DNA from 2 places in the Providencia sp. PROV200 genome. Region 1 is predicted to be linked to the other one. Evidence: predicted binding sites of a transcription regulator. Region 1 holds the regulator's gene; the other holds the start of a gene.
What was found. The regulator Fur, encoded in region 1, represses iron uptake genes when iron is present. The targets are predictions, from matches to a motif close to ATAATAATGAGAACNACTATCAA.

Region 1 (7,405 bases):
AGTTGGATATTCAAGCAACAACTCAGGGCAAACTAATTGTTTCGGGACGAACACAGTTAATTCAAGCGTTTGAATTAAGTCGTTTAGAACACATTCATGTTACTGATGGGCAAATCGTGAAACAAGGGGATCCTTTAATCACTGTCAATGTGCTCGGCGTTGACCAAGATATTCTAAGTTTAAATTATCAGCATAATTTCCATGTATCTGAAATATTAATTTATCAATCATTGATTTCACAACAGCCCCTTGAGCAGTTGCCTTTATTTAGTCAATTAACTGAAACAGAACAGAACAATACACGGGCTAGCTATCAAACACAAAAAATAGAATTTGATTCATTAATTAATGAACTTAACAATGAAATTCAATTAAATATTGTTAATCAACAAGCTAGAAAAGATGAATTACTAACCATCAACTCCCTCATTGTGAACATCAAAAAGCGCCTTGATGCACACCATTCGTTAACAGAAAAGCAGTTAATCAGCCAGAAAGAGTTTTTAGAACAAGAGCGGGAACTATTAATCGCTAAAAAAGAAAAAGTCACCAAATTATCTGAGTTATCAATTCTAAAAAGCCAGCATCACGCCTTAAATGAAAAGATGGGCAGAATGAAAGCACAAAAAAACCAAGAGTGGGATGAAAAATACAAACAAGCCGACTTTAAGCGAGTTTCTCTTGAACAAGAATTATTAAAAAATAAAGAAAGAAACCAATTAGAAATCATACGGGCTCCCGTTGATGGCACGATACAACAACTTGCCACACACACTTTAGGTGCAGTGCTACAACCCGCACAGCAGTTAATGGCTGTAGTACCTAACAATGATGTTCAATTAGCTGAAATTAAAATTTTGAATAAAGATATTGGGTTCATCCATGAAGGGTTAAGAGCAGAGGTGAAAATAGATGCTTTCCCTTACACTCGTTATGGCACAGTTGAAGGGGAAGTGATTTCCGTCTCTCGTGACAGTACTCTCGATGAAAATCTTGGATTAGTGTTCTTAGGGCAAATCGGTCTTAACCAAAAAGAACTAGTAGTTGATGGTGAGTCTATTGAACTGACACCCGGTTTATCCATTGTGGCAGAAATAAAAACAGATAAACGCCGTATTATTGATTACTTACTTAGCCCAATCAATGAATACACCTCAAACGCGATGAGGGAGAAATAATCGATGGAACAGTTAAATAATCATGGCTTGGATGCCTTAGTTTGGGTGGCTAAATATTACCAAAACACTGTTTCATCTGATCAACTCAGGCATGCAATTGGTATGCAAACTTTATCCCCTACTGAGTGGGAAATTAGAGAATGTGCACATACATTAGGGTATGAAACCGAGCTTATTACCGCGCAATATGCACAATTAAGCACGTTGCCTTTGCCTGCTTTAATCTATATAGATGGTTTTTGGCAAGTAATTAGCCAAGAAAATGAATTGGCACTCATAAACCCTATTAATGACAAACAGGAACCCATTCATAACTCTGGTGCACTTCCAGATACTGAATTTGACGTATTACTCATTAAAGAACAACTAGAGTCCGAGCAAAAAAAAGCCTTTGGCTTTAGTTGGTTTATCCCCTCTATTTTTCGGCAACATGTTAAATTACGAAATATTTTTATTCTCTCTGCCATTATTCAGCTTTTCGCCTTAATTAGCCCTTTATTATTTCAAAACTTAATCGACAAAGTGTTGGTTGGTCGAAGCCTTTCAAATTTACATGTTATTGCGTTGGCGATTTTTGCCATTGCGGTTGCAGAGCCGATATATGGCTTTATTCGTAATAAAATTTTTAGTCATAGTAGCAGCCAGATCGGTGCTGAATTATCAGGCAAAATTTATCGCCATTTAATGGCCTTACCTTTAAATTATTTTAAACTAAGGCCAACAGGTAAAATTATCGCAAGGATCCGTGAATTAGCCCATATAAGGCAATTTTTAACGGGTTCAACGCTCATGCTATTTATAGACTTTATCTTTGTCATTCTTTTTGTCGCTGTTTTATTTTCCTACAGTAGTTTGATGGCGTGGATTTTATTAGGCTCTATGGGGGTATTTTTTGTTTTATGGATGATCCTAGGCCCAATTATTCGCCAGCAAACTGAAAAATCCTATCAAGCCGATGAAAATGGTCTCACATTTCTCACTGAAAGTATTACGGGGATTGAAACCATAAAAACGACCGCGACAGAAAAATACTTTAATCAACGTTGGAAAAAAATATTTAGCAAACAGCTGACTCAAAGCTTTAAAGTTTCAATGCGCAGTGAAGTGGCCTCCCAATTAATGACATTCGTGAGCAAAATAACTACCGCAATTCTTTTATGGGTGGGTGTCAAAGAGGTATTAAATGGCGGGATTTCGCCTGGTGAATTAGTGGCATTTAATATGCTAAGTGCGCATGTTACACAACCCGTATTGCGGTTTGCCCAAGTTTGGCAGGACTTCCAACACACCATCATTTCCCTACGTCGAGTGGGAGATATTCTTGATGAACCTATAGAAAATGAACGCAAGGGGATTGCAAATACGTCAAATATTCACGGAAAAATCGAGTTTCAAAATATCCGTTTTCGTTATCAGCCTGATACGCCCGAAGTTCTCAATAATTTGTCATTAACGGTTAATGCAGGTGAATTTATTGGCATTACCGGCCCTTCAGGTTCCGGGAAAAGTACCCTAACAAAATTATTACAACGGCTTTATGTCCCACAACATGGGCAAGTTATTGTTGATGGTATGGATCTCGCGGTCGCAGATACCGTTTCATTACGCCGAAAAATGAGCGTCGTATTACAAGAAAGTACCTTATTCGTCGGGTCTATCGCTGATAATATTCGATTAAGTCATCCACAAGCGACTGACGAACAAGTTATTCACGCTGCAAAATTGGCTGGTGCTTATGAATTTATCATGACATTGACTGATAATTTTAATTATCCCTTATCAGAAAAAGGATCGAATCTTTCAGGTGGTCAACGTCAACGAATTGCACTTGCGCGTGCGTTGCTCACCGAACCCGATATTTTAATTCTCGATGAAGCAACTTCCGCTCTCGATTACGAGTCAGAAGCCGCCATTATGGAAAATATGCCATTAATTACTCAAGGAAGAACCGTCATTAGCATTGCTCATCGGCTAAATACGATTATGCACGCTGATAGGATATGTGTGATTTGCCAAGGAGAAGTACACGAGATGGATACTCACGAAAACTTACTCAACTCAAATGGCTTATACGCCAATTTATGGTACCAACAAACGCAATAACATGGATAAAAAAGCATCACGTCTATGGCAAGTGGTGCTTTTTTACTAAAAGTGCTCATTTTACAACCAATTAAACCAAATCATGATAGATGAAGCTATAGCACAAGGGAATTAGCTAGGGTATCATGGCGCGCTGAATTACTGGCACACCCTTTTAGCAGTTATAAACATGGCAAAAGAACAAACAGACCGAACTACGCTAGATTTGTTCGCTGAGGAACGAAGGCCTGGGCGACCTAAAACAAGCCCGCTATCACGGGATGAACAATTAAGGATCAACAAACGCAACCAACTGAAACGAGATAAAGTGAAAGGATTGCGCAGAGTTGAATTGAAACTGAACGAAGAAGCTGTCGCGGTATTGAATCAGTTAGCTGAAGATAAAAATATAAGCCGTAGTGAATTGATCGAAGAAATTTTAATGTCACAACTTGAGCATGTTGATACATCAATACTCAAATAGCGTTATCTTGGTAAATCACACAAATTTGACAGACTTAGCAACATTTTTTCGCCAAAATAAGGCGTAATATTCTATCTATTTTCGTTCTAAATGGGCTCTAGAAGGCGAGTTATCACCTCTAGCTCTCTTAGAAAAACAAGAGGTTAATCACTTTATGGCAGTCATAGGCATTTTCTTCGGAAGTGACACAGGTAACACAGAAAATATTGCCAAAATGATCCAAGAAAGATTAGGCAAAGATGTAGCAGAAGTTCACGATATCGCAAAATGTAGCAAAGAAGATATTGAAGCTTTTGACATTCTACTTCTCGGTATTCCAACTTGGTATTATGGTGAAGCCCAATGTGATTGGGATGATTTCTTCCCTACTCTCGAAGAAATTGATTTCGAAGGTAAACTTGTCGCCTTATTTGGTTGCGGAGACCAAGAAGACTACGCTGAATATTTCTGTGATGCAATGGGTACGATCCGCGATATTATCGAACCTCGTGGTGCAGTTATTGTTGGTCATTGGCCAACTGAAGGTTATCACTTTGAAGTATCCAAAGGCATGGCAGATGACAACCACTTTATTGGTTTAGCGATTGATGAAGATCGTCAACCTGAGCTAACTGATGAACGTGTTGATGCATGGGTAAAACAAATCTCTGAAGAAATGTCTTTAGCTGAAATTTTAGGCTAATAGGTCATGTAAAGAACCCTTACCCATAGGTTACGCCACTGTTTTGCACAAAATGAATCATCTAAGCCAGTGGCATAATCTAAAATAACCGATAAGGTATCCTAATAGGATAGGTTCTCACGAGATTATCAAAATAATGAGACAATGCATGGTTTCTATTTTTATTTTCCATGCCTATAATTGTAAATCAGTTTAGAAGACAACTGTATTGATGTTAAAAATGTCTCATTATTGTTAAATTTATGATTTAAGATACAGGACAAAACCCGCATGACAGACAACAATAAAGCATTGAAAAATGCTGGACTCAAAGTCACTCTTCCAAGATTAAAAATTTTGGAAGTACTTCAAGAGCCTGAGTGCCACCACGTCAGTGCGGAAGATCTCTATAAAAAGCTGATCGATATGGGTGAAGAGATCGGGTTAGCAACCGTATACCGCGTATTGAACCAATTTGATGATGCCGGTATCGTTACCCGTCACAACTTCGAGGGTGGTAAATCTGTATTCGAATTAACCCAGCAACATCACCATGACCATTTAATCTGTTTAGATTGTGGAAAAGTGATTGAGTTTACTGACGAATCCATTGAAACCCGCCAAAAAAATATCGCTGCTCGCCATGGCATTAAACTATCTAACCATAGTTTATATCTATATGGTCATTGCGCAGATGGCGATTGCCGTGACAATGCTGACGCACACGAAGCCAAAGAGTAACAGTATTCAACCATCGTTGATGAAACGTAATGGTTAAAAATGCCAAAACCCTGATAAAACAATTTTATCGGGGTTTTTTATTTTAAGTATTGATACTCTTACACTCTATTAGTGATAATTCCTAGTGAATAACCTAAACATAACTATTTACCACTAGATCTCGCCGATAATACGAATTTTATTAAAAACCTTAATAGTTGCAATTCAAATCAAAATCTTTATATTATTTCACGGATAATTATAATTTGTTATCTAGAATTATGCTTTACCAATCAATGTGGTATATAAATAACATCATAGATGATTTCTATCATTTCATACTATTTAAAATTATTTAATTACCTTACTATAATTTTAACTCTAAATTAGAGAGTTAGTGATTCAAATGTAGTCATAAAGTTAACGTACAATTTAAATGTGTAATTGTATTTATTGGCTAAACTTATTGAGTACTTTAGCAATTTGTAAGAGATTAACTGATGAAAAAAACATATCTTTTTCTCAATACAAGTTTTTTCTTCTGGTTTCTTACTTTAATAGGGTGGTTCTTTAGTTATTTAACTAGCGCCTTATTTTCGTTTGCATTATCAATACTGTTCTTGATCGTACACTTCAATCAAAAAAAGGTAAGTAAAATGTTCACCAAAAGACAAAACAAGCCCGCGCCTACAGCGACTCCCCCTTCGGTAAGTCATGAGCCTGAAGTGACTGTAAAGATAGAAGAACAAGTCACACTATCAACCCCAACGATTAGTGAAGAAAAAACGAATACAATTATCTCTAGGGACGTTGTTTTTGAAGGAAATATAACCTCTAATGAGCAAGTGCATATCTATGGAAAAGTCATTGGGAATATAACCGGAAAAGATAATACGGTTAAAGTCATGTTAAACGGCCAAGTGACAGGAAATATCACCTGCAAAGAACTGGTGGTAAATGGGCGTATTGAAGGTGAATGCCACTCTGATACTATCAGTATTGAAAATAATGGAGAAATCCACGGTACTATCCATTACAGCAGTTTATCGATTAAAAAAGGTGGGATTTTATCTGGTCAAGCACAAGTTAAAAATCCAGCTCATCATTCAGAAAAAGTTACCGTATTAAAAGATAAACTAAAACAAGACGCTTTGATACTCAATGAAAGTGTAAATAATGCATCTTTATAATCACAATAAAAATAAGGTGAAAATACTCACCTTATTTTTAAGCTTTAATATAGGCATTTATCCTTACGCTAATATCCCATTCATTATTAAAAATATAAGGTAATACCTTTTAATGACTGCCATGGTTTCCCCTATAGCAGTCATTGTGACTAAAATATTTTATACTTTAAAATACAGTAAATGGCATCATCACCATAAACTTAATATCTTTTTCATCTTGGAAGATATTTCCGTAACCACCGCCATAGCTCGGAATATCTGTATGATTATCATACTTGGTAAAATGCAGCTTAAATAGTGTATCTTTTGCTCTACCTGACTGCACGGTATATAAAATATCAAAGTTCCATGCACTTTCTTTTAAGCGTACATCTTGAGCATATTGGCTATTCGTACTTGGTTTAGCGTCCCATCCATAAATATATGAGGTTCCAACCTTCCATCCAGCTAAATCCCAATTTTTTAAATCATACATAACACCCGCCATAACGGCTTTTTCATTATTAGCATTCCAGTCTGAACGGCCATCCCACCAGATATCCATGCGGCCATTTGATGTTGCCCAACCAGGGGTCATACGCTGTAGGAAATAACCTTGATTACCTTTAGCTTTTACATAGGTTCCCTCAACTTTAAAATCAAACTCATCGTAAGTGTAACCTAATGTCATCGCTTGCAACCAAGCTAAGCCGTCATAAACATCGTTAACTCCGCCGTCTGAAACCTTGTCTTTTGCTCCATAAAATTGATAAGACATACGTAAATCACGACCTACAACAGGAGCCGCATAAGAAACTTTGGCAAAATATTGATCCATATAACTTTTAGCTTGCCCATATGCACCTTCAAGAACTAGATTGTTTTTAAAGTCATATTTAAAGCCAATTGAGTATAAATAGCTGATCCCAGTTTTACCATCCGCTTCACGAAAGTCATACATACTACGGTACCAAGGCGCTTTATAGCGGTCGGTCCACATATAGGACATGCTCAGCTCGCCATTTTGCTCAAAATCAAACACCCCACCTACCTCTAACCCGCGGTATGTCCCAGGCATGTAGCTCCAGTGGGAAGCTAATAGAGTTTGTCC
Region 2 (7,405 bases), 2.1 Mb from region 1:
CGGGTGCGTAATAAGACTTGAGTTTGAATATCAAATTCTTCACGGCTGACTAAGTCTAATTTACCGAGTTGTGATTGTAATAGTGAACGCAGTTTTTTATCAAAATCTTCACCTAAATCACGCACGCCTTGTGGTAAAGCGCCTTGAATTTGGCGGGCAACTTGTTCAATTTTTTTCGGATCGAGCATTTCGCGGGTCCTTAAGTTTATCAAAATATTGTTGTGAATTGTTGGGACTAGTTTAATACCTCTTGCTGCCTTGCGCTAGCTTGAATTATTTAGGGAGAGGTTTAGAACCGATAGTGAAATTAACCTTGATAACGCTAAGTTTTTATTCATGTTTTTTGGCTAAAAGTGTGAGTCGTTCACCAATTTTGATTATCATCGTTGCGAACTTGAATTATTGGCGTTATATTAATTGCGTATATCTCAGGGCGGGGTGAAAGTCCCCACCGGCGGTAAACATGCATCACGCATGAAGCCCGCGAGCGCTTTACCATTCTGTGGTAAAGGTCAGCAGACCCAGTGTGAATCTGGGGCCGACGGTTATAGTCCGGATGGGAGAGAATTAACAGTATCTGCATGTTTGTGCTGTTACGCACAATAGTGTTCTGCATACCTGAATAGGTAAATGCCTCTTATTGGCTATTTATATATTCCCCATTTCTCGTATTCCTAAGACTGCCTTGATTCTGGTAACTAGTTAATAACTATTTAAGAGGTTTTTACCATGGATCATTCGCTACTTTCTGTATTCGGTAACCCTATCGAACGTGTTGAAAATGCTATCGAGGCTTTACGCCAAGGTAAAGGTGTTCTTGTTCTTGATGATGAAGATCGTGAGAACGAAGGCGATTTAATTTTTGCAGCAGAAACCATGACCGCTGAACAAATGGCATTTACCATTCGCTATAGCAGTGGGATCGTCTGTCTTTGTATCACTGAAGAGCGTCGTAAGTTGCTCGAATTACCGATGATGGTGGAAAATAACACCAGCCAAAACCAAACAGGTTTCACGGTAACTATCGAGGCCGCAAAAGGGGTTACAACGGGCGTTTCTGCCGCAGATCGTATTACCACTATTCGTGCTGCAATCGCAGACAACGCCGTTCCAGCCGACCTAAATCATCCAGGCCACGTTTTCCCATTACGTGGGCGTGATGGCGGGGTATTAGCGCGTCGTGGCCACACTGAAGCGTCTATCGACCTTGCAACTCTAGCGGGTTTTAAACCTGCCGGTGTGCTGTGTGAGTTAACCAATGATGATGGTTCTATGGCTCGCACCCCTGAAGTGGCTGCGTTTGGTAAGCAACATGGTTTGACTGTGGTGACGATTGAAGACTTAGTTCAGTATCGTCTGTTGCAGGAAAAGAAAGCGAGCTGATCCTCTTAGAGGAAGAGCTCTAGATAGAGGTTTTGATAAGTTTAAATATTAATAAGCTAAGTTATTTAAATTATTAATAGTACGTTAAGCATATAGAATATCTTGAAGGCCACTGAGTTGCACACCTCGTGGCCTTTTCAATTTTTTTGATGATCATACTCATAATTAGCTCACTGTGTTTTTTGCTGAAAAGCGTATGCTGTGGGGAGAAACTAATTGAGTTGGAGTTTAAATCATCATGTCGGTAAATACTTCAGTGGTAAAAAATAAGCTTCCTGCCATTTTTATTGGCCATGGTAGCCCTATGAATGCGATTGAGGATAATCCTTACACTCAAGCATGGGAGAAACTGGGTAAAATCTTACCTCGGCCAACTGCGATTTTGGTGATTTCAGCCCACTGGTATACGCGTGGCACTGCTGTGACTTCGATGTTAAAACCCAAAACTATTCATGATTTTGGCGGTTTCCCCGAAGCTTTGTATCAAATCGAATATCCAGCTCCTGGTTCTCCTGAATTAGCTCAGCAAGTTGCTTCATTATTAGCTCCTGAGCCCATTTACCTTGATGAACAAGAGTGGGGGTTAGACCATGGTACATGGGAGATCTTAGTGCGTATGTATCCAGAAGCCGATATCCCTGTGATCCAGCTGAGTATCGATGGTAGTAAACCTGCTACTTGGCTCTACGATCTCGGGAAAAAGTTATCGGTTCTACGAGAGGAAGGTGTACTAATTATGGGTAGCGGCAACGTGGTACACAATCTGCGGGCGATGAATTGGCAAAATGCTCATGCCGAGCCGTATCCATGGGCAATATCTTTTGAGAAGTTTGTGTATGACAATCTGCAAAGTCATGAAATTCCCCATCCGCTGACTAAAGGATTGGAACGGGAGGATGGGAAATTATCGAATCCATCACCAGAACATTACTTGCCTATTTTGCCTATTTTAGGGACGTGGGATGGGCGAGAAGAGATCAGCACACCGATTGAAGGAATTGTGTCGGCGTCGTTAAGTATGTTGTCTATTCAGGTAGGATAAACTTTTCGGCAATAGAATGAATTGATAAAAAAGCCCAAATCATATTGCTATGTTTGGGCTGAGCTTTTAATTTTAAATACGATTAATCGATGATCGTATGTGGATAAAAGCGTGATAAGTCTTGAGTGATCAGTTCTTTATCTTCACGAATACAGATCCCTGCAGGTTGATCATTCACCAACCAGCTTCCGACTAAGGTGTAGCTACCTTCAAATTGTGGAAGTGGATGGAATTGTTGAATAATCATACCTTCTTCGCCGTATGGGCCGTCTGCGGCTGCAATTTCCTTGCCATTTTCGATAATACGGATATTGGCACCTTCACGAGAAAATAGTGGCTTAATAACGTATTTTTCGAGTTCTGGCTGGGTTTTGCCATCAGCGAAATAAGCAGGCAGTAAATTTGGGTGATCAGGGAACATTTCCCATAACATCGGCAATAAGGCCTTGTTAGAAATGATGCTCTTCCATGCAGGCTCTAACCAGCGCACGCCAGCGTCTTGCAATTTGGTCGAGAAAATTTCTCTTAGCATAAATTCCCATGGATACAATTTGAACAGGTTACTAATCACCTGATCCTGAGTATCCGAAAACTCGCCTTTTTCACCTAAACCAATTTCATCGATATATAAGAATTCAGTGGCAACCCCCGCTTCATTGGCACAATCTTGTAAATATTGAACGGTACCGCGATCTTCTTCTGTGTCACGGCAACAAGACATATGCAGCAAGCGGAAGCCATACTGATCTTTTAATTGCGTAAAACGCTCGATCAATTGTTCTTGAATACTATTAAACTGATCGGCATTTTCAGGTAATTTTCCTGCTTCAATTTGATCTTCTAACCAGATCCATTGGAAAAATGCAGACTCGTATAATGAGGTTGGAGTATCCGCGTTATTTTCTAAAAGCTTAGGAGGGTTAATACCATCGTAAGCAAGGTCAAGCCTAGAATATAGCGAAGGTTGCTCGCTTTTCCATGAGCTGCGAACAAATTCCCAACAATGTTTAGGGATCTGAAAACGCACCATTAACTCATCGCTTTCAACAACACGTTCAACCACTTTTAGGCACATTTGATGCAACTGCTCGGTTGCATCTTCGATTTCTTCAATTTGTGCCATCGTGAATTGGTAATACGCGTCTTCTGACCAATAAGGCTCACCATACATAGTGTGAAATTCAAAGCCAAACTCAGAAGCTTTTTCGCGCCAGTTTGGGCGCTCTACTATAGGAACTCGTTTCATTACTTATCAACCACCCATCGAACGGGAAGAAGTTGATTTTGCAGAAGAAGATGAACGTTGTGCCATCGCTTGTTTATTGACGGTGTCACCAAAACCGCCACGAGTCACGGTTGAAGTTGTTGGTGGCTTAGGTGCCATGGCGGTTTTTGGTACGCTCATTGAACGACCACCTGCAACAGCAGGACCATAGCTTTTACCTGAAGCGTCAACAAATTTACCGTTGGCTGGGCTCGCTGGGTTTTTCGAGCTGAATAATGGTTGTGATGCAGCGCTACCGCCCATCATACGGCCCATCATATAACCCATCATTAATGGCATCCACATACTACCGCCACTGCTTTGTGCTTGGGCGGTTTGTTCACCATTTGTTGAGCTAGTGCCTGCAAGGCCCGCTTGAGCAGGGGCTTGAGTACACATAGATTCACCAAACTCAGCAATACAGTCAGCCTGAGTTTCATATTTAGGTGCAGTTTTAGCGGCTTCTTGTAGTGCATTATTGTAAGCGACGGTGCACTGTTCGGCTTGTGATGGGTTCGCTTGGCTACAATCTTGCGCGTTAGTGTACAGTGATACAGTTTCATCGCTTTCTTCACAAGCGGAAAGCATAAATACGGCACTGACCGCGACAGCCACAGGCGCTAAACGGTATGAACGCCAAGACTTACGGAAGGCGCTCTGATTAATATCTTTGGTACGCTTCATGGTCATGGTAATTACCCTGAATTTAATTAAGTAAGATGTTTTTAGATGTTAGCTCTAGGATAGGGGATAACCGCTGAAAATTAAAGCAGAAATATAGGAGAAATGGGCTGAATTTATCATTTTGATAACTTTCTGCTATTTTTTTCTAATTAGCATGGTATTTATTGAAGAGGAAAATAATATTTTTATTTGATATCAATAAATTAACTACAGGTTATTTTTTGTTCTAAAACGTAGTGAACAGAGTGAGAATTCACTGAATTTGTGCCATAGGATAATGAAAAGGGGTTGTAAGCGGGCCAATTAGTACAAATTCGCAATTCTAACCGATTTACTTGGCTTCCTTCAAAAAATAACCCGCTATATAAGCGGGTCATTATATCATTTTCAAATAAACTAAGAATTTTAGTTCATTTTTGGCGCATTGGTACTACGAATAATACTAGTTGCAGAGGTTGAAATCTCTTTACCTAAGTTCGCATTCAAACGTGCAATATCGTCTTCGTTCAATGTACCACGAGCAAATTCGATATTCAGTTGATTTATCATGTAATCGTAACGAGCATTAGACAGATTTTGTTTCGCTTGGTATAGCGCGGTTGTTGCTGTCAATACGTCAACAATTGTACGAGTTCCTACCTGGTAGCCAGCTTCCATTGCATCCAATGAGCTTTGTGCGGAAACAACGACTTGTTTGTAAGCATTAATACTACTGATTGACGATGATACGTTATTAAATGATGAACGAACTAACTGAACCACATTGCGATAAACGCTTTCTAGTTGTTCGCTCGCACCTTGGAAACCATATTGTGCTTGTTCAACCTGAGAACTGACTGCACCACCAGTATACAGTGGAATGCTTAAATTTAAGCCAATGCTATTTTGTCCATTATAGCTGTTGGTCGCCCCACCACCATATGGCGTGTTATAACCGCTGCCATGCTGATAGGTATTTGCAACGCTAGTAGATGCATCTAAGTTAACCGTTGGCATGTGACCTGTTTCAGCTAAACGGATGTTTTCTCGAGAAACATCTTGTGCTAAACGTGCGCTCAACAGGCTGAGGTTACGCTCTTCGGCTTCTTTTAGGATAGCGTTGATATCGCCCAGCTCATTGGTTTTAAAGCGGTCGATATTTAAAGAAGCGAGTTGGTTGTAGTACACGCCACTGACTTGACGCAGTTTTTCAATCGCATTTTCTAACTCGTTACGGCCTGCAACTTCTTGTGCAATAACGCTATCATAGTTTGCACGGGCGTTTTGCACGTCAGTAATGGCAACAAGGCCCACGTTAAAGCGTTGTGTAACTTGGTCTAATTGGCGATAAACCGCTTCTTTATTTGCTTCAATATAAGATAACGCGTCAATCGCTTTTAAGACGTTAAAATACGCAGTTGCAGTATTTAAAATTAATTGCTGTTGGCTTGTTTGATAGGTGACATCGGAAATACCCGCTGTTTTTTCTTGGATAGTCAATTGGCGCCATTTAGACATATCAAACACAACTTGAGTTAGCTTTAATGAAGCATTTAAACCTGTGCTTTCAGTGTTTCTTGCATCGCGGTAACCACTGCCGTAGCTAGCGCCCGCACCTAAACCTAATTGTGGCAATAATGGGCTGCGAGATTCATTAATTTTTTCAAAAGCTTGATTACGTTCAGCTAATGATTTCCTTAATTCAGGATTACTTTCTTTGGATTTTTGGTAAACCTGTAGTAAATCTTCTGCAAAGCTATTGGTACTGAGACCCACAAAACTCATCGAAATTAAAAGGGGAAGCAGTTTCTTCATTTTGATTCCTTGATTAAACAGCAAATTAAGTTGAGTCTGTTGTCTAAAACGTACCATGCCTAACTAGGCGATAGATGTTAAATTATCCGTTTTAGAGACAGTTATTAAAAACAGACACTATGTTGCTCTTTGATTTGAATAATGGCGCTTATTGTAACAGAGTATCACTTCTATTAACGGTAGCCTTTTGTGCCATTTTGTCTCAATTTATTAAACATTACCTCATCTAAGGTTAAAAAACCTCAAAAACTGTTTTAATCCACAATTATTTCCTTAAGATGGAATAATTGAGTTTGGAGAATGAAATGACAAAACAAATAGAGCAGCCAATTAAATACGGCAAAAATGATGTTGAAATTATATCCAAGCGTAAATTATTTAACGGTTTTTTTCAAATGGTTGAATATCAATTTCGTCATCGCCTCTTCGCGGGCGGATGGAGTAAAGAAATTCGCCGTGAAGTTTTTGAGCGGGGCCATGCAGGTGTGGTTTTACCCTATGACCCAAAAACAGATAGCGTTGTTTTAATTGAACAAATTAGGTTACCTGCTATCGAAACGAGTGAAACACCTTGGTTGCTCGAAGCCGTTGCGGGAATGATAGAGCAGAACGAATCACCCGAAGAAGTTATTCGCCGCGAAGCGGTTGAAGAAGCTGGGTTGGTTATTGGTCGAACTGAAAAAGCGCTAAGTTATCTTTCTAGCCCTGGCGGGACAACTGAACGCATGCATGTATTTATCGGTGAAGTCGATAGCAGCAAAGCGAAAGGTGTGCATGGGCTCGCGTCAGAAAATGAAGATATTCGTGTACATGTGGTCAGCCGAGTACAAGCATATCAATGGGTTGAAGATGGCACTATTGATAATGCCGCGACAGTTATTGCGATTCAATGGTTACAACTCCACTATCAAAAGCTACATGAAAAGTGGATGAAATCGTTTTAAATACCGATTAATCTGGTGAAGTGTGTGCTGATTAGCAGAAAGTTAGAAAGTAAAGTTTTAAGATAGTTGTAAGTGTGTTTAGCTTTTATATAGTTGTAATAAATAGATTAGGTACTAAATAATATTTAAGGAAAAGGAATACTTTTGGACAGCCAGCTTGAAGTGACTGCAAAGAACTCTAAAATTGTGAGAATTTTACAGGTTACTGATACGCATCTTTTCGCTAATACAGAAAATACGCTTTTAGGGGTAAATACTTACAAAAGCTATCAGGCGGTACTTGATGCTATCACT

Region 2: ygiD (4,5-DOPA dioxygenase extradiol) is a predicted target of Fur. The motif match lies at 1,530-1,552, and genes of this name have one in related genera.

What each region holds. Positions count from the first base shown of each region.
Region 1 covers NZ_CP096307.1:1,370,791-1,378,195, reverse strand. The annotation lists gene M1E86_RS06120 (HlyD family type I secretion periplasmic adaptor subunit) at 1-1,178, shown strand, start outside; gene M1E86_RS06115 (type I secretion system permease/ATPase) at 1,182-3,281, shown strand; gene ybfE (LexA regulated protein) at 3,451-3,744, shown strand; gene fldA (flavodoxin FldA) at 3,899-4,426, shown strand; gene fur (ferric iron uptake transcriptional regulator) at 4,697-5,146, shown strand; gene M1E86_RS06095 (bactofilin family protein) at 5,782-6,315, shown strand; gene chiP (chitoporin ChiP) at 6,482-7,405, opposite strand, start outside.
Region 2 covers NZ_CP096307.1:3,431,030-3,438,434, reverse strand. The annotation lists gene ubiK (ubiquinone biosynthesis accessory factor UbiK) at 1-188, opposite strand, end outside; FMN riboswitch at 421-572, shown strand; gene ribB (3,4-dihydroxy-2-butanone-4-phosphate synthase) at 730-1,383, shown strand; gene ygiD (4,5-DOPA dioxygenase extradiol) at 1,622-2,425, shown strand; gene M1E86_RS15700 (glutathionylspermidine synthase family protein) at 2,508-3,671, opposite strand; gene M1E86_RS15695 (DUF1190 family protein) at 3,678-4,379, opposite strand; gene tolC (outer membrane channel protein TolC) at 4,779-6,167, opposite strand; gene nudF (ADP-ribose diphosphatase) at 6,473-7,111, shown strand; gene cpdA (3',5'-cyclic-AMP phosphodiesterase) at 7,256-7,405, shown strand, end outside.